3 regions of the Fervidobacterium sp. genome follow, and region 2 is predicted to be linked to each of the others. Evidence: predicted binding sites of a transcription regulator. Region 2 holds the regulator's gene; each other region holds the start of a gene.
What was found. The regulator HrcA, encoded in region 2, represses chaperone genes, less so after heat shock. The targets are predictions, from matches to a motif close to ATTAGCACTCNNANNNTNNGAGTGCTAAT.
Positions count from the first base shown of each region.

Region 1 (6,657 bases), on a different contig from region 2:
TTTCGCCTAAAACATAAAACAAAGACGGGCGAATGCCCGCTGCATCTTTGTTTTCTGGTGGGCTCGGAGGGGATCGAACCCCCGACCGTCCGGTTATGAGCCGGATGCTCTGCCAACTGAGCTACGAGCCCACAAACCTGGAGGCGACGGAGGGATTTGAACCCTCGAATAGAGATTTTGCAGACCTCCGCCTTAGACCCCTTGGCTACGTCGCCCCGTTGCGTGTTACATTCTATCACATAACCTCTCACCTGTCAACAGGGTTGGTACATTTCAAAAAGCTTCTTATATGTTAAAAAATACAAAAAAAGAACCCTCCTCAAAATTTCCATCATGAGGAGGGTCCCGTAATGCCTACTCTATTTGTTATCCTTGTATCTCCCAGTAAAGTCCTTCATCCTTCCAGTAGAATCTCACTCTTTGACCTTCTTTGACTTGTTCGTCGATTATCAGTTCAGCGAGTTTGAACTCTACTGTGTTTTCGAACAACCTTCTAAGAGGTCTTGCACCCATCGTTGGTACGTAACCTTCCGTAGCCAAGTACTCCTTCATCGATTCATCTAATTCCACAACGATGTTCCTATCGGTAAGTCTTTCGTTGAGCTCTTTGAGATAGATATCGATTATCTGCTTAATGTGTTCTTTCTTGAGTGGCTTGAAAACAACAGCTGCATCGATTCTGTTAATTAACTCTGGTCTGAAATACCTGCGCATTTCCTCTTCAATATGCTTGGGTATAGCACTTTCCAAACCATCCTCGATGTCTTGGATTATTATGTCTGAACCTATGTTGCTAGTCATTATGATTATCGTATTTCTGAAATCAACCGTTGTACCCTTACCATCGGTAAGTCTTCCATCATCGAAGAGTTGTAGTAGCACGTTGAAGACTTCTGGATGCGCCTTTTCGATTTCGTCAAAGAGCACGACACTGTATGGTCTTCTTCTCACCTGTTCTGTGAGTTGTCCACCTTCTTCGTAGCCAACATATCCCGGAGGCGCACCAATTAACCTAGCAACTGAATGCTTTTCCATGTATTCACTCATATCGATTCTGATTAGTGCCTTTTCACTACCAAAGAGCACGTCAGCTAACCTTTTTGCAAGTTCTGTTTTACCAACACCAGTTGGTCCAAGGAACAAGAAGACACCTAGTGGTCGTTTCGGATTTCTGATACCTGCACGTGACATCTTTATAGCGTTTGCTACAACTTTCACTGCTTCTTCCTGGTCTACGAACTTTTCATGTATGAGCTTTTCAAGGTTCTTGATTTTTTCCTTTTCGTCGCCCATAATCTTGCCAACGGGTATACCAGTCCAGCGTTCAACGACCTTTGCGATATCTTCATCCGTTACCTCATGCTTGCCATCTATTTTTGCGCGAGCCGCAGCCTCATCTACAAGGTCTACAGCTTTGTCTGGCATGAATCTGTCTGTAATGTATTTTGAAGATAGCTTAGCAGCCGCTTCGATAGCTTTATCGCTAATCTTAACTCCGTGGAACTCTTCGAATTTCGGTCTGAGACCTTTCAAAATCTCAATCGTTTCTTCGACCGATGGTTCTGAGACGAATATGACCTGGAACCTTCTTGCAAGGGCTTTGTCTTTTTCTATGTGTTTTCTGTATTCCTCAACTGTAGTAGCACCAATCACTCTAAGTGTGCCCCTTGCCAATTCTGGTTTCAAAATGTTACCCGCGTCCAGTGCACCTTCTGCAGCTCCAGCTCCAACGACCGTGTGAAGCTCATCGATGAAGAGAATAACATCGGTCCTCTTCTTGAGCACATCAATAAGTTTCTTTAGCCTTTCTTCGAATTCTCCCCTGAACTTCGTTCCCGCAACCAATCTTGCAAGGTCAAGCTTAAGGATGGTCTTGTTCTTCAAGAAATCTGGCACGTTTCCAGAGACTATTCTTTGGGCAAGTCCCTCAACAATTGCTGTCTTACCAACACCTGGGTCTCCTATGAGAACCGGGTTGTTTTTAATCTTTCTACCAAGAATTTCTATCATCCTGTTAACTTCGTTATCTCTACCTATGACAGGCATCAACTGCCCGTTCTTTGCCATTTCAGTTAAGTTCTCAGTAAACTTGGCAAGAACATCGATGTTTTCCTCTTCCGAGTATGTTCTCTTCATTCTAAGTTCTTTGATAGCTGTATAGAGTCTGTCTTGTGTGACTCCATATCTTGCCAGCAACCTGTAGACAGTTGTTTCTGGTACTATTGCCATAGCAAGGAGCAGGTGGTCTGTTCCGACCTTTTCGTCACCCATGCGTCTGGCTTCACGCTTCGCCTCGTTAATGACCTTTGTAGTATCTGGTGTAACGTAGATTTGTCCTGTGCCACCAGAAGAGTAGTAATAACCTCCTTTTGATGTGATAGTACGTTCTACATCCCTTCTCAACCCATCGATATCTACGTTGAGATGGGTCAGAATATCGTAAGCAGCGTTTTTCGAGTTTTCCAACATAGTCAAAAGTATGTGCTCAGGCGCCATCTGGTTCTGCCTGTAACGATTTAACACATCCGTTACAGACTGTAATATTTCCTGAGCGTTTTCTGTGAATTCCTCAAGGTTGAATGTCATATCAACCACTCCTTTCTTTCCTTTCTATTTTGTTTAATTTGCATTTCCGATGATAGTATACCATATTAGCACTCATATGTCAAGAGTGCTAATCAAAAAAAGTCAAAAAATTTTTGATACAAAAGAGAAATTCAAAAACAGAAGGTTTTGTGACTTGATTTTGAAAATTGTAATGTTAGAATTGAATTGGTGATTGTTCGATATGCTAACTTATTTTTAGCCTAATCCGGGGGGTTTTACACAAAACCATGTCTTATCGTCCTAGTTCATCTTCTGTCAGTTCTGCGGCTCGCTTAATCGCTCTTTTTACATTCATAGATGGGCTTGCACAAGGCATATACGGAACAATCTTCAATCTGATGCTCCGCACTTCAGGCTTACCAACTACGCAAGTTGGTCGTATCACCTCATTCTTCCTCTGGGGTAGTGCGTTACTTGGACTTGTGTTTGGTATAATTGCAGATAAGATTAACAAAAAACAATTAATGGTTACCACTCATCTTTTGAGTATATTCTTCGGAACATACAGGGTTATTTCGCCCTCACTTCTTCATCTTGGCATTTCTTCTTTTCTTTTCGGTGGTCTTTCAACAGCAACATCCATTGTTCTTTCCACGCTTTTGATACTTAAAACTGCAAGAGAAAGCCGTAGTAAGGTTCTTGGTATTAACTTTGGAATAGGTATGTTCACTGGAGTTTTGGGAAACGTATTTGGTGGCATGTTGGGTGACATCTTCCCAATTAGGAATGTGTTAATTGTAGCGAGTTTATCGAGAATCGTTGCACTTGTTCCCATCTGGAAGCTGAAATTATACGAATCAAAATACGAAAGTAAAAACAGTGGAGACACCAATGCACTAAGATTTTTCAGCATCCTTAAGAACTTAGACAAGCGCACTATGAAAGTGATACTTTACTATTTCCTGTCCACTATGAGTGTTGGATTTGGTGCAGGGTTGTTTGTAACCTTTGGTAATGTGATATTCTACGATATCTTCCATATGAAAGCATCGTTGATAGGACTCATTTTAGCATTGGCTCAGCTGGCTACGAGTATTGGTGCTGTGTTTTCTTACAAGTTGGGGAAAAAGTTCGGGGATATGAACGTTTTGATCTTTTCATATGTGTTTGTACCGATACTAATCGTATTGCTCAGCTTTATAAGGGAACCGATAACCTTTACATTTGTGTATGTACTTCGGTTTGCGGTAATGAATATGGTCGGTCCTCTTTTAACTGCTTTGGTCTTTTCTAACATTCCACCAAGTCTTCTTTCTTCAATTAATGGTATGAATTCGTTTATAAACAACGTCGCACGTGCTCTATCAGCAGATTTATTTTCGCTCTTTACCAAATACAATAACGGATACACTTTAATTTTCGTTGTGAGTTCGATTTTCTACTTCCTAAATGCCTATGTTATGATAAGAATGTACAAACATATTTCCGACTAAGAATTACCGTTTACATAAATTGGGGGGATTAAGTGAAGATATTTGACGAAAGTTCAACTGCCAAAAAACTTACCGTTGAAAATGAAAGCACCAAGCTTCTTACCAAAGAATTATTTAGATTATCGTTTCCCACAATGCTTGGTTTTGCCATACAATCTTTGTACGATATCGTGGATATGTTCTGGATTGGAAAGATTTCCTACAAGGCCATTGCAGGAGTCGTCATATTCTCCACAATATTTTGGTTAGTTGAAATACTTAATGAAATCATAGGCACTTCTTCTGTTTCATTAATTTCACAAGCGTATGGCAAAAGAGATTTAAAACTTACATCACGAATAATAGAGCAAACACTTATCTTTAAGGCTATAGTCGCACTCATCGCTTCAGGTTTATTGTTGTTGTTTTTCAAACCTATTGTTAGTTTCTTCTCTTCGGACGCCGAAGTCGTTAACTCGGCAATTCACTATGGATACATACGCATCTTTTTCATGCCTGTATTTTTTATGACTTACTCCACATTCACAGCACTAAGAAATATAGGTCGCCCATCGCTTGCAACACTTACCATGGCAACGGGAACTACTGTCAATATAATATTGGACCCTATATTTATTTTCGACAAACTCCCATTACTCAACATCCGAGGACTTGGTCTTGGTGTCTCTGGTGCTGCGTGGGCAACAGTGATTTCTACGTTTATTCCTCTTGTTTGGGGATTGTACCTGCTTTTCCGAGGGATAGAGGGGGTAAAGATTTCATTAAAAGGGCTCTTATTATTAGATAGGAAAATAGATACAAAGCTTATCACTATAGGTTTGCCGTCCGGTGTTGAAATGCTACTTCGAAACCTTTCTTATACCGTTTTAATCAAAATCTCCTCACTCTTTGGTTCAGAGTATGTAACTGTCTTTGGCATTATCGAGCGCATGTTTGGGTTCGCCGTTATACCAATATTTGGTTTGTCGATGGGTGCAAGCACCCTGGTAGGTTTCCAACTGGGGAAGGACAATGAAAAAGGTGCCAAGAAGGCAACAATTCTAGCAACTCTATACAGTGCCATCATTGTTTCTATTTTACTTGTGCCCTTACTATTATTCCGGGAATCCGTTTTTGTTCTTTTCACATCAAACAAAAACGTAGTAGAAATTGGTGCTAAAAGTATCCCATATGTTGTCTTTGCATTATTTATGATATCTTTCAGTGCGGGGCTCTCCAGTGCGTTCTTCGGTTCAGGAAAGACATCAATCCCAATGATAGCGGGCATTTTAAGTCGATGGGGAGTTATGGTTCCGTTTGTTTTGATTTCCACCTTTGTGCTGCATTTAGGAGCTGTCGGACTGTGGATGACATTTCCTGTAACGGAATTTGTTGAAGTTTTGGTTATGTTCATCGCATTTTTAAAATCCGACTGGTATAAAAAGAGGGTTATTTAGTAGCTTGGTTTTTTTGTTTTCTTGAAAAATTAAAAAGTAGTTGAATAAGGTATATAACAACACTTATTGAAAATGCGTAAACTAACAAACCTAAGTTTCCTCCAAACTTGTCAAACAATACTCCTCCAACAAGCGGACCTACACCGAACAAAAGTCCAATAACCATTTCATGCAAAGCCCCTTGTTTGCCGTGCTCTTCCTCCTCTGACAAAAGTCCGTAGAATATGGCGAATGTATATGGAACTGCGTAACTGAAACCTGCAAACAAAGATGTAAGCAAGAACATTAAAGGATTTTTGGCGAAAAAAGCTATTAATCCTGTTATTGGAACAACTGATAAAAGTATGCCACAAAAATACTCGTTCCCTACCCAGCCTTTCCAAGACTGCAGGATAACGAAAGTGAGCAAAACACCTATATTTGCTCCCACAGTCAAAAAACCTGCATTTTCAAGCTTTAGCCCTGCAAGCATCATCAACTTGGGAAAACTAGCCAGAACAGATGTGTAAATCAAACCACCAAGGAATAGAATTATTCTGTATTCCAACCTGAGTTTTCTCATCGTGCTTTTATTCATGATAACAGATGCATTTTGAGAATGTTCAAGAAGCCTTCTGTAAGGTGTAAATGTGATGATATCTCCAAACTTTTTGTAGTCTAAAGAAACCAACAGACTTGTCATACCCGAAATTACTAAACCCAGAGCAAATATTGCACTTGCAGCTTTTACGGTAAGAAAAGGACCAAACGCAACCCCAATTATATTTCCCGTGCTCCAAGACAATGTGAATCTACCTGTTATCGATGGTGGGTCTATCCTCAATAAACTCTCAGATTTTGCAATCAAGCCTTCAACTTGTGGAAAGAATGCTCCAAAGAAGACACCTTGGAGAACCGCAAAAATAACCAAACCCTTAGGGTTGTTAGCAAAAAGCCCGAACATTGAGACAATAAAAAGATATACAGCTAAAAAAGAAATTGTCCTTTTGTATCCGTATCTTGTTCCAATGTGTCCCAAGGTCACACTAGCTATTGCATAGGCTATAGATAAAGCAAGGTTAACAAGACCTATCTGAGTAAAAGAAAAACCAAATTTTGCAGCAGTTGAATTGATATACGTGCTGTAAAGGTATGCCTGAATGGAGATTACAAAAGAAAGGAAATGATACTTGTGGAATATC
Region 1 covers NZ_DBOLZL010000006.1:36,243-42,899, forward strand. Annotated here, with positions in the region: tRNA gene AC3M61_RS00795 (tRNA-Ile) at 56-131, opposite strand; tRNA gene AC3M61_RS00800 (tRNA-Cys) at 139-215, opposite strand; gene AC3M61_RS00805 (ATP-dependent Clp protease ATP-binding subunit) at 367-2,586, opposite strand; gene AC3M61_RS00810 (MFS transporter) at 2,835-4,040, shown strand; gene AC3M61_RS00815 (MATE family efflux transporter) at 4,073-5,476, shown strand; gene AC3M61_RS00820 (MFS transporter) at 5,469-6,657, opposite strand, start outside.
Region 1: a site for HrcA is predicted at 2,651-2,679, ahead of AC3M61_RS00805 (ATP-dependent Clp protease ATP-binding subunit). Genes of this name have one in related genera too.

Region 2 (6,657 bases):
GTTTTATATCAAACGATTGAGCAATCTCCAAAAACTTTTGATAGTATATATCCCCACGGTTAACAGCAACATTTTTCCCATCTATCTCCCTTATATCTTCGAGCGTTTTAAAACTAACAAGCACACCCCAGTTCATAATTACAGGTTCTGCGTTAAACGAATATAATTTCTCACGTTCTGGCGTATGCGCAACACAAACGACCATGTCAATATAACCTTTATTCAATTGTTGCATGAGATCAGCAAATTCACCAAAAATGAATTCTACACTGTAACTTCCTAACACTCCTGCCTTTTTGAGCACGTCTATGAACAAACCCATAGGCTTACCATTCTCGTCGTAAGTTAGCGGGTAGTTATCGTAGTAACCTATCTTCATCGTCGAAAACAAAAGTGTAGAAGCCAAAAACAAATAAAAGAAAAAGATAAACACCTTCAGCTTTTTAACTTCCATCGTTGCTTTTCTCTTCATTTCCTACTTTGCCCTCCCCCGAACATCGAGTAGAGAATCCTATTTTTTATTTTATCACATTTTACTCTCAGAAAAAATACCTAATTACCCTTTAATCACGGTTTTTCGGTCCGTAATAGCAAATACTTGACGAACAAAAAATATATGATAAAATTCGAATGCGTTAAACAATATATCCCAATCCACACGCCAACCCGTTTCCCACCTCGGTGCCTTGCACAACTTTGCAAGGTCGGTGGGTCAAGGGGGCGGAGGATAAAACCAAATCATGGAGGTGTCGGTATGCCAGTAGTAACGATGAAACAACTTTTGGAAGCGGGTGTCCACTTTGGACACAGAACGCAAAGATGGAACCCAAAGATGAAGCCGTATATTTACGGTGCAAGAAAAGGTATCTACATTATCGATTTGCAAAAGACCGTCAAACTACTCGATGAAGCTTACGATTTCGTCAGAGACGTTGCAAGCAAAGGTGGAACTATCCTTTTTGTTGGAACAAAGAAACAGGCACAACAGGTCATTAAGAACGAAGCTGAAAGATGTGGCGGATTCTACGTTAACAACAGATGGCTCGGTGGACTTTTGACAAACTTCTCCACGATTCAGACAAGGATTCAAAAGCTCATCGAACTTGAGGAAATGGAAGCAAATGGTGAACTCGACAAGCTCCCAAAGAAAGAACAAAGCAAACTCAGAAAGAAACTTGAAAAACTAAGAAAGAACCTCGGCGGTGTCAAAAACATGAAGAGCTTACCCGATGTTATTTTCATAGTCGACCCGAGGAAAGAAAAGATAGCCGTTGAAGAAGCAAATCATCTCAAGATACCAATAGTTGCAATGGTTGATACAAACTGTGACCCAGACCCAATTGACTACGTAATACCATCGAACGATGACGCAATAAGGGCAATAGCTCTCATCGCTGGTAAGATAGCAGATGCATACCTCGAAGGCCGCGAAGGAGTACCATACTCAACAGAAGAAGCTCCAACAACAGCAACAGAAACAGAGGAAATCGAAATCAGCATACCAGAAAACCTCGACGAAGAGGAAATATAAAATGTTAAGTTAATAATTAACAAAGCCCTCGGAAAAGCCGAGGGCTTTTTTGTATTATCTAAATTATTGAACTTCTTTGCTTTTCAGATAAGAATTAAGAATTAGTGATACGAGTATCAAAATCATTCCTAATATTTGTATTGCAACAATCCTTTCATGCCGTATGAAACTGCCAGCTATTACAGATATTACCGTCGTTAGGTTTGAGAAAAGAGAAGAAACCGTCGGGGAAACTTTACTGAGCATAAAATTCACAAGGAAAAACGCAACCGTCGAAGAAAGTATGCCAAGATATAACGCTCCAACAAGAACAGAAGGGTGGAATGTAATTGTGAAATGTCCTGTTGCGACACTTAGGAAAAAGAAAAAGACAAATCCTGTAAGCATCATAAAAAACGTTATCTCAACAGGAGCAAATTCTGAGGACAATTTTCTTGAGAAAATATTGTAGAGTGCTGCGGAGAAAACCGCACCCAGCACCAATAACTTTCCAAGCAGTGCTCCTTGTTCCAATCCCCCACCTTTAACGATGAGAAATACCCCCAGAAAGCTAAGAAATGCGAAGAGAAGTTGATACCATCTGATTCTTTCTTTCAACAATGCCGGACTCAAAATCGTTATAACAATAGGAATTAGAGCAATCAACATCCCAGCTTCCGAAGACGTCGTGAACCTGAGTCCGTTAGTCTCAAGTAGAAAGTAAGCAATCGGTTGGAACAGCGCTACTTTCCATAACTTCCAATACGGTTTATTTGTTAGTTTTACGACTCCAAAAAACCAAAGCAATAGCATTACACCACTTGCCACACCAAACCTAAGAGCTAAGAACGTGTATACATTTATATGTTCTATACTGTTTTTAGTAAAAAGGAATGATAACCCAAATATCGTCGAAACTGCAAATCCGGAGATATACACCTTCCAGTTCACCCTTCTCACCTCAGGCAAGCAAAATTCTACGTAAATGTTCGTATTCCGCACGATTTTTCTGTTACTATTTTACCAAAAAGAAAATTTTCATCAATATTTTTCATTGCTTATTGTTTGATATCTAAGATGGTGAAAACACACCAAAAATTGACAAACTCTTACACTTATGGTAATATATTAGCAGACTAAAGTATAGATTGCTAACATCTTTGATAACAAAAATTAGATTAAAACGAATAGAAAAACGGAGAGGTGATAACCGTGTTAGGAAACGATATCACCGAAAGGCAAAAGAAAGTTCTTTACTGCATTGTTCAAGAATACATAAACACGAAGACCCCTGTAAGTTCAAAAAGGGTTTTGGAAAGTGCTGCAATTGAGAGATCCGGTGCTACTATTAGAAACGACATGAACCGTTTAATGCGCACAGGATACATATTCCAGCCACACACTTCTGCTGGTCGTATTCCAACAGACAAAGGTCTAAGATTTTATGTAAACGAACTGAAGAAAATTAGGGAAGAGATAAAGTCAAAGAGTTCTCAAGTTGAGGTTGCAGCAAGATTTCCGATCGGCGATATGGAAAAGGTGCTCACAGGTGCTGCAAAGTTGCTAAGTTCTTCAACAAAGGGCATGGTTGTTATTGAAAAACCCAGTCCACTGACTCTAAGAATCAGACGCATAGTTGTAACACCTGTGAGTAAGAATTTCTCAATTGCAAGCATAATCACATCTCTTGGTCTTAGCTCATCCATCCCAATTCAACACACCGAACTTGAGGATATCGAAAAAATAGAACAAATGCTTAACAAAGCGATGACTGGATTAACGTTGAATGAATTCAAATCCAAGTTGCGAGATATCCTTGTGCGAATCAATAGTCTTAATAATCTGAATAACTTAAAAGACAGTGACTTTGGAACAATCAATCGAGGATTTTTAGAAATCACAGAAAGGTTATCTGTTGAAAGCTACGAAGATTACATAACAGAAGGTTTGCCAAACCTTCTTGCAAACGATAGAATCAATCTAAAAAAATTACAAAATATCCTTGTGTATGTTTCATCCGACGTGTTCTACAAAGAACTATTTGAACTTGATAACGACATATATATCGGTAAAGAGCACGGATTGAAGTTCCTCGAAGATTTCTCGGTAATCCTTGGACAGTTCTACTCAGAAGATAATCCCGTTGGACGCGTTGCTGTTATTTTCGATAAATACGGTCGATATGATTTGATTATGGATAGCTTCGAGTTTATGCTCAACAGACTGAGCGAGTATTTCACTATAGTATCGAGAAATGTTTAAAAACTCAAACTAAAGTAGGAGGTATGGAACATGTGTGAAGAAAAGAAAATAAATGAAATACATCAGGGAGAAGAAATAAGCCAAGTGAACCAAAACGAACTATCAGAAGAAAACAAACAACTGAAAGAAAAGATAGCAGAGTTAGAAAATCAGCTGAAGGAAATACAAAATGCTGCACGTATAATCAAAGCAACATTTGAAAATTACAAGCTGGACGTTGACAGGCAAATTAGAGACGCAACGAAATCAACAGCACTCCGTATAGTAAAAGCACTTATACCCATCTTGGACGATTTTAAGAGGGCTTTCAAATACTACGAATCAGACAAGGATTTAGAAAAATTCAAACTCGGAGTAGAAAAAATCTATGAAAAGCTTCTAAAGACTCTTGAAAACGAGGGATTAAGGGTTATTGATGCCTCTGGAAAATTTGACCCGTTCAATCATGAAGCATTTGAAAAAGAAGAACGCGATGATGTTGAAGAATACACCATTCTTGAAGTCATTGAAGATGGTTACACATTCAATGGGCAGGTTGTAAAGCCAACCAAGGTGCGCGTTGCTATAAAACCAAAGAAAAAGGAAGAAAATACCACAGATAACGCAGTCAATGACCAACAAAACACGTGAGAATTAAAATTGAAAATAGAGGTGGTTTGCTATGCCCGCGAGAAAAGACTACTATGAAATTCTCGGTGTGCCAAGAAATGCTTCTGAGGATGAAATAAAAGCAGCATATAAAAGGCTTGTAAAAGAGTGGCATCCTGATAGGCATACTGGTGAGAAGAAAAAAGAAGCAGAGCAGAAATTCAAAGAAATTCAAGAAGCATACGAGGTTTTAAGCGACCCTCAAAAACGTGCGATGTATGATAAATTTGGATACGTTGGTGAAGGTGGTTATGTTTACGAACCATCAAGAGGAACCGGTGGGTTTGGTTTTGAAGACATAAGCGACATCTTCAGAGATTTCCTGAACGATGATATATTCAACATATTCTTTGGAGGTCACAGAACGAGCACATCGCAAACGCAAAGGACAACTACTGGAAGAAGATACGCAAAAAGAGGAGAGGATATAAATCTTGAGGTAACCATCTCGGAAGCCGACGTATTCACAGGCAAAGATGTCACCGTAGAGTACGACCGATACGAAGTTTGTGACAATTGTAAGGGAGAAGGAGTAGAACCCGGTAGTAGATGGGTAACGTGTTCAAAATGTCACGGAACCGGCGTGGTCCGTGAAGAACGAAGAACACCGTTTGGCGTGTTCATAAATCAATACACCTGTGATGTTTGCGGTGGTAGTGGTGCTGTTCCGGGAGAAACCTGTCATGTTTGTAGAGGTGCAGGAAGAGTAAGGAAAAGAACAAGCGCTGTTGTAAACATACCAGCTGGTGTAGAAGATGGAGCTGTGATTAGAATTCCAAGGAAAGGTAACGCAGGAACAAGCGGTGGGGATTACGGTGATCTATATGTCCATGTTCGGGTTAGAAAAACAAGTGATTACAAACGTGAAGGTGATGATATAATAATAACTGTCCCTGTTGATTACGTCACTGCCATACTCGGTGGAACTGTATATGTAAATCTGCCAAACAATGAACGTGTTCCAGTAGAGATACCATCAGGCACACAACCGAATGAACGTATTGTCGTTAAAGGAAAAGGTATTCCAAACTCAAGAACAGGAAAACGCGGAAACCTCATAGTAGAAGTGAAAGTCTTAATACCGAAAAGAGTCTCATCTAAAGAAAGAAAATTACTCGAAGAAATAGCAAAGGAAAGGGGCTTAGAAATTTGAGACTTGATAGGGACAAACTAAGGAGTTTTCAGAAAAATAGAAAGTTCAACAAACGGAGCAAACTACAACTCATTAGAAACTTAAAAAAAGCAAGCTCTTCAACCCTATTTTCAGTCTCAGGATCCCAGAAGACAAAGAAACACTCAAAGTCAAAAATTTTAGTTTCGGCGATTTTACTTTTTATAACTCTTGGAATCTTGGTGCTTAGCTTCGGACTCATTTTCACGCGTAGTTACTTATTTTTACCCTCGACAAAAAGTGCTTCCGGCAAGGAAGACGTTATAAATAACAAAGACATAATAATAGATATCGGTTTGGAATCAAGAATATCAAAAGTTATCAGCATTGAGGATGGCTTTGTTGCAGTTGGTTCAACAATAACTGATGAAAATGAGAAATATCAGATATTGCTTGTCAAAATAGACGAAACCGGTGAAATTATCTGGACTAAGCTTTTTGGTGCAGATGGTGATGATTTCGGATACGACGTTATCTCTTTAGACGATGGTTTCTTGGTTCTTGGAACAACTTCATCAAAAAGTTTGGGTGTCTCAGGAAGATACGATGCGTATGTCGTCAGACTTGCTGAAAACGGGAACGTGGTTTGGGATAAATCTTTTGGAGGACCTGACTGGGATAGGGCTTACAAAATAAGAAAAGTTGAAGATAAGTTTGTGTTTGTTGGTGACAACTACGCAAAAGGTGGAGATGTAACTCAAAATTTTGGAGAGCACGATTATTGGATTGTTGCGTTTTCAAATGAAGGTAAAATCATTTGGGACAGAAGTTTTGGAGGAGTGCGTTGGGATAGAGCTTACGCTGTTGGTTATGATGCGAAGAGCAAACAAATAATCGTTGCAGGGTCGAGTAACTCATTTACAGATGGGACACGTTACGATGGATACGTTGTTAGCTACGATATAAACGGAAATCTACTTTGGCAAACAGTCCTTACAAACTCTCAAACCCTTTGGCCCATGGATTTATATGTCACAGCTGAAAGTGTTTTCGTCGGAGGTTACGTTTATGAATTCTCCAACGCTCCAAATTCCGAAAAGTTAGGAACTGAGAAAGCCTTCATTGC
Region 2 covers NZ_DBOLZL010000014.1:287,982-294,638, forward strand. Annotated here, with positions in the region: gene AC3M61_RS06045 (transporter substrate-binding domain-containing protein) at 1-472, opposite strand, end outside; gene rpsB (30S ribosomal protein S2) at 755-1,531, shown strand; gene AC3M61_RS06055 (DMT family transporter) at 1,595-2,461, opposite strand; gene hrcA (heat-inducible transcriptional repressor HrcA) at 2,723-3,772, shown strand; gene AC3M61_RS06065 (nucleotide exchange factor GrpE) at 3,803-4,402, shown strand; gene dnaJ (molecular chaperone DnaJ) at 4,434-5,573, shown strand; gene AC3M61_RS06075 (hypothetical protein) at 5,570-6,657, shown strand, end outside.

Region 3 (6,657 bases), 250 kb from region 2:
TCTTGCTTTGTAAGGTTTTGCATCGAGTGGGGATGCTCCAATGTTGTTTATTGTTCTAAGCAATATATCAACACCTATATTCTTTTCAGTGGAACCTGCCAAGACTGGGACTATCTGTCTTTCAATGAATCCCTTTCTGAGAGCTGCCCAGAGTTCTTCAGGTGTGATAGGTTCCTCTGCAAAGTATTTTTCCATAAGAGCATCGTCAAGAGAAACGATGTCCTCCATTATGGACATCTTTATTTCTTCCACTTTATCCTTAACTTCCTCCGGAATGTCTGTTTCCTTCGCTTTGCCATTTTCGTAAACGTATGCTTTTCCAGACACAAGGTCAACTACACCTTTGAAATTCGCTTCCGCACCAATCGGGTAAATTATTGGTACAATCTTCGCCTCAAAGCGTTCTTTAAGAGAGGCAAGCGAATTATCAAAACTTGCCCTTTCTTTGTCCATCTGGTTGATGAAAACCATAATTGGTTTTTCCATTTCTGTTGCAATTGCCCATGTTCTCTCTGTTTGGATTTCCACACCTGCAACAGCGTTAACAACACTTACAACGTTTTCGGAAACAAAAATAGCACTAATGACTTCACCTATAAAATCACTGAAACCTGGTGTGTCAATCAATGTAATCTGTTTGCCTTCGAACTTGAACGTTCCAACGTGTGAATTTATACTTGCACCTCTCTGCGCTTCTATTGGATCAAAATCAACCTCTTTCTTTGTTACGTTCATACCACCAAGGTTAAGAGCTGTTATCATCAAAGCGGATTTTCCAGAACCGTTGTGGCCTACCAAAGCCACCGTACGTTTGTCCTTCGCAACCATGTCCCCACCTCCGTATATGATAAAAAATGTCACTGTGGTATATTTTACCAGAATATTTCGAATTTTCAAACCCTATATTTTGCTTCCAACTTCTTCAATCCGATAATGGATGTAGATACTTCCCTTAGAATTCAAAATATGCGTTTTTTCAAGGCGTAACGAGAACTGCTTATCTATATTCGAAAAAAGGTTCAATCCATCAGGCAGGATTATGGGTTCTATTGTCAGATGTAAGTCCGTCACCATTCCAGATTTCAAAAATTGTGAGAAAACCGCTTGCCCACCGATAACGCATATGTCTCTGAAACCTCTTTCGAAGAGTATTTTCACCACATCGTTTACACTCCCATTTAGTACCAAATCAGGTGCTTCGCATCTAAAATATCCTTTTGAGCTCAAAACAATATTATACCTATCAGGCAACCTTCTGCCGATTGCCTCGTATGTTTTTCTTCCCATTACAACAACACCAGATTGGGTTGTTAGCTCTTTGAAAAGTCTTTTATCTTCTGGACTACCCCATTCGATTCTGTCATCCTCAGCAATAGCGATTGTGCCACGTATATCTGTTACTGCCAGCAACCTGATTTTCGTATCCATCACCGTTCCCTTCTTATTTTTCCAAGCTAAATTTTAACACAAGAATGTGAACAAAAAAAGCGGTACCCTCTTTGGGTACCGCCTTGATTTGGTTTGCTTAGCGAACAGATTAATATTCTGGCATTTCTGGAACTGAAGCTTTCTTTTCTTCTGGTTTTTCGACTACGAGTACTTCCGTCGTCAAGAGCATTCCTGCAATGGAAGCTGCGTTCTGGAGTGCGCTTCTTGTAACCTTTGCTGGGTCGATTATACCGCGTTCATACATGTTGCAGTATTCACCTTTGAGAGCATCGAAACCGTATGCTACATCATCTTTGCTAAGGACGTTGTGGACAATGATTGCACCATCGTAACCAGCGTTGAGAGCTATCTGTTTAATTGGTGCTTCGAGTGCGTTGTAGACAATCTGTGCACCAAGTTTTTCATCGCCAGTCAGTTCGTTGAAGAGTGGTTCGATTGCCTTTCTTGCTCTCAAGAGCGTAATTCCACCGCCAGGAACGATACCTTCTTCAACAGCTGCCCTTGTTGCGCTAAGTGCGTCTTCAATTCTATGTTTCTTTTCTTTGAGTTCGGTTTCTGTTGCGGCACCGACTTTGATAACTGCTACGCCACCAGCAAGTTTTGCCATTCTTTCCTGTAGTGTTTCTTTTTCGTATTCGCTTGTTGTCTGCTCAATTTGCGCTTTAATCTGAGCAATTCTCTTTTTGATTTCTTCTGGTTTGCCCTTTCCACCAACGATTATCGTTTCATCTTTCTTCACTCTTACAACGTCAGCTCTTCCAAGGTCTTGGAGTGTGAGGTCTTCGAGGTTGATTCCAACTTCTTCGCTTGCAACGATACCACCTGTCAAGATAGCGATGTCTTGGAGCATTGCTTTCCTTCTGTCACCGAAACCAGGAGCCTTAACTGCAACTGTGTTGAGTGTTCCTTTGAGTTTGTTGAGAACTAACGTTGTAAGCACTTCACCCTCAACATCTTCTGCAATGATTACGAGTGGTTTACCTGTTTGAGCAACTTTTTCAAGAATTGGGATAAGTGGTTTTACATTTGAAAGTTTTCTATCTGTGATAAGTATGAATGGTTCATTGTAAACAACTTCCATCTTTTCCGGGTCTGTTACAAAGTATGGTGAGATGTAGCCCCTGTCGAACTGCATACCTTCTGTGAATTCAACGTATGTGTCAATTGTCTTGCTGTCTTCAACTGTGATGACACCGTCTTCTCCGACTTTTTCCATCGCTTCTGCGATGAGTTTACCTATTTCTTCGCTATTTGCACTGATAGCAGCAACATGTGCAATGTCTTCTGTGCTAGAAAGTTTCTTGGAAATCTTTTTGATTTCGTCTACAACTTTTGCCACAGCCTTGTCAATTCCGCGTTTTACAAGGATTGGGTTTGCACCCGCTGCAACCATCTTGAGACCTTCTTTTATCATTGCCTGAGCAAGAACAGTAGCTGTGGTTGTACCATCACCAGCAACATCGTTTGTCTTGCTTGCAACTTCTTTAACAAGCTGAGCTCCAAGATTTGCAAATTTGTCTTCAAGCTCTATTTCCTTTGCAATAGAAACTCCGTCATTCGTAATTGTTGGGCTTCCCCAAGATTTTTCAATAACGACGTTCCTACCTTTCGGACCAAGTGTAATCTTCACCGCATTTGCAACCGCGTCAACACCAGCTTCGAGTGCCCTTCTTGCTTCTTCACTGTATTTCAACAACTTTGCCATATCTCACACCTCCTCTTATCCTTTATTTTATTCTTCTATTTTTGCAAGGATATCGTTTAAATCGATAATGATGTAATCTTCTTCGTCGATTTTAATCTCTGTCCCTGAATACTTGTTGTAAATTACCTTGTCACCAACTTTGAGTGTGCAATCTTCTGGAAGCTTTCCAACTTCAACTATCTCAGCTTTCATCGGTTTTTCTTTGGCAGCATCTGGAAGAACTATTCCACCTGCTGTCTTTTTTTCTTCAATGATGGGCTTTATCAAAAGCCTTTCACCAAGTGGTTTTACCTTCATACTCTAACCCCCTCCTGTCACGTTTTTTGTTGGATTATCACTCTTATATCCAGTGTGCTAATTTTAGTATAACAGAAAAATGAAATATGTGAATAGCCATAATCCGAAGTTAATAGCGTTTACATAGATTTAGAGACGAAAAAGTGTAGCTTTCTTATTTTTTCTCATCATTTTGCAGAACTTACAGTAAATAAGGTAACACTTAATGTTTGATGAAAAAATTAAAGGGAATAAAAGGATACATCGGCAAAAATAAAAGCCCTGGTTTATTCCCAGGGCTCAAGTAGATTAGTTTTGGTGGAGCCGATGGGACTTGAACCCACGACCTCTACCGTGCCATGGTAGCGCTCTCCCAAGCTGAGCTACGGCCCCACAAGTTACCATACTACATTACTTCTAAGTCCACATCGTGCATCAGAATTATACCATCCTGCCGGAAAAAAATCAAGAAGGTTTTTCCACAGGAGTTTTTCATAAAATGTTAAACGAAATTCCATAATCGGAAGTCTAAATGTATATAAGAGTCTGCAACGAAGAGTTGTCAAAAATTAGGAAGAAGCACGCCTCAGATAGAATAAGAAGATGGAGAAGTTTACTGTGCTGAAGAAAAAATAAAAAGCATAGTGCGGAGGTGTGCACGATGAAATATCTTGAATATCTTGATATTAAAAGATGGCTGGGTTTGTTTGTGAAGAAGACATCCAATTATTTCTGGCAATTAAGAACTCAAGGCTTTTATTCAATGTTCCTACTTGTTGTGTTTCTTATTATACTCCTATCTTCCTGCACCTCAAACCAATCAACATCCGATGTTCCAAAGTTCAGTATAGTATACCCTGAAACAACGGTAGTAAATACGAACATTACTATCTCGGTACAGCCACTGGAACCTGGATTGAAAAATATCCGCATCAAGTTAAAAAATGCCGATAGTCAAGTCTATGAAGAGGCGATTGGCGTTCAAAAATACCCGTATGAAATTCCTTGGGTTTTCAAAAAACCTGGTATTTATTCTTTGGTTGTTGAAGGATATTCGATTACTGAAAATAAATGGTATACAGCAAACGGAACGATAACTGTCTACGATGTGATTCCGCCAATCATCGAAGAAGTTCGGATTTTGCCGGAACGACCATACGTTGGTGATGAAGTGATGTTGCAGATGAAAGTCAAGAGTCAGAATCCGGTAGTGACTTATACCTTGGATGGAAAAACAACTGATAGTAGTTGGATAAAAGAAACAATAGTTGGAAAAGCAGGTTATGTTTACCAAAAACTTTCACCTATCAATTCCTCTGGAAAGGTGGAACTTTTCTTAAAGACCACAGCATACAACATGGAGGATGCCACTAAAGTAACTTTCGAAGTTAACCAAGTTGATAGAGTAAAACCTGTTATCAATGTCTTTACAAAAACGTTCTATCCTGAAACTTCTGACATCAGCTTCGAAGTGAAATTCTTCGACGACCAAGAGTTGAGTAGCTACCAGATAGAGTTCAACGGTGAAATAATTGAGGAAGGTTCAATAAGCGGCAAGACATTTGAAAAAGCCGTGAGAATAGGAAAAAGAGAGCGTGGAACTCATACGCTAAATATAAATGTGAAAGACAAAGAAGGTAATCCAGCTTACTATTCAAAGAGAATATACGTTGGTTCTGCTGCGCTTAGCTTTGATGTTGAAGTTAGTCCGGCTAATTTGACTGCTGGCGGAAGTGCTGTTATAGCACTTGTATCACAGGAAACGAACGTCAAGTATTCAAAGATTGTATTTTTTGTCGATGGAAAGACTATTGATACTAGTATTGCATCGGATGGACAAGAAGCTAAACGAACTACAATATGGGATGTAGAAGAAGGGTCACATATCATTACAATTTACGCGGAATCGGACGATAATAGAAGTGGTATAGCTGAAACGATCGCAAGCGTTCCAGATTACAATGGTCCAAAGTTTATATCCTTAACAGCAAACGATGTTGAGCTAAAGAAAGATAAGCCCGGTTATGTCTTCCCAGGACTTGTGACGTTCAGGATAAAAGTATACGACCCTGGTGGGATTAACACAGGCGTGAAACCGCGGTTGTTAATCAAAGAAGATGAGTTTGAAAGTTACTACAGAGATTTGTTGATGGAAGCAGAAGAGATTTCTTCAGATGGAAAAACGGTTGTATTCTCAGTTACTACGACTATGGCTCTTGGATATTATTACATAACGGTTATTAACATTCAGGATTTATCGGGAAACCTTATGAGAGACATGGGTCAATTCCTTTTGTATGTGCAATAGTTGTTCTCCTGTGTCAATTGTATATAAGAACGCTCCAGAGGGGGTGATAAGGAAAAGAGTTTTGCACGGATGCATCTTTGGTTATGTTTGGGTTTATGCAGAAAGAGATTTTCGCAAAAACAACGGTTGGGTAAGAGGTTCTCAAGTTTTTATGTTCTTAGGCATCTCAAAGCAACACTACGACTGGATGAAAGCTATTTTGGGATTTTCACAAAGGAGGTGTTCTTATGAAGCGTCGGTTTATCTTATTGTGGATTTTAATTACAGCTCTGATTGTCTTGCCTGAACTCGCTTTCTCATCACTCAATCTCTCAGGACTGTGGAATGCTACAACCTTTTCAAAATCGGTTCCAGACAAGCAAGGACCAGCTATAATAGCGAAGAATGGTGGAAACTTGCTCTACCTTGCGAAAGATGGTGCTTTGTATGAACTTACAATGGCTGGAGGACTTGTCCCAAAAGGTCAACCAAGTGGAATCACAAATATCGTAGCTCCCCCAACATATTTTGATGCTGGATCAGGAAATTACTACATTATTTACACAACCGCTCAGGGAACAGCGGGAAATAGGATCGTTGTGCACCACTTTACATCTTCAACTGGTGGAAACATAGCTGTTACAGGTATAAACAATGCATCTTACGGTGTAACTGCGTACATTGATACTAATAATATAATTATATTCGCAGGCACTATGAATGGGACGTTGATCAGAGCGCCAGTTGATATTTCAACTCCAAATAACCCAACTTTCGCAGCCTCTGTTACAGTTAATCTCGCTGGACCAATTAAAGCGCCTCCTGTTTTGAATCCAGCACGTAATCGAGTTTTTGTGATTACACAAAATGGAAGGTTTTATGTACGCAATGCAGCTGACCTTACTGCTGTGAGGGATTTCACACTTGCTGGTGAATTCAC
Region 3 covers NZ_DBOLZL010000014.1:37,553-44,209, forward strand. Annotated here, with positions in the region: gene fusA (elongation factor G) at 1-828, opposite strand, end outside; gene AC3M61_RS04950 (dihydrofolate reductase family protein) at 901-1,428, opposite strand; gene groL (chaperonin GroEL) at 1,538-3,154, opposite strand; gene groES (co-chaperone GroES) at 3,182-3,451, opposite strand; tRNA gene AC3M61_RS04965 (tRNA-Ala) at 3,747-3,823, opposite strand; gene AC3M61_RS04970 (hypothetical protein) at 4,092-5,738, shown strand; gene AC3M61_RS04975 (outer membrane protein assembly factor BamB family protein) at 5,966-6,657, shown strand, end outside.
Region 3: a site for HrcA is predicted at 3,485-3,513, ahead of groES (co-chaperone GroES). Genes of this name have one in related genera too.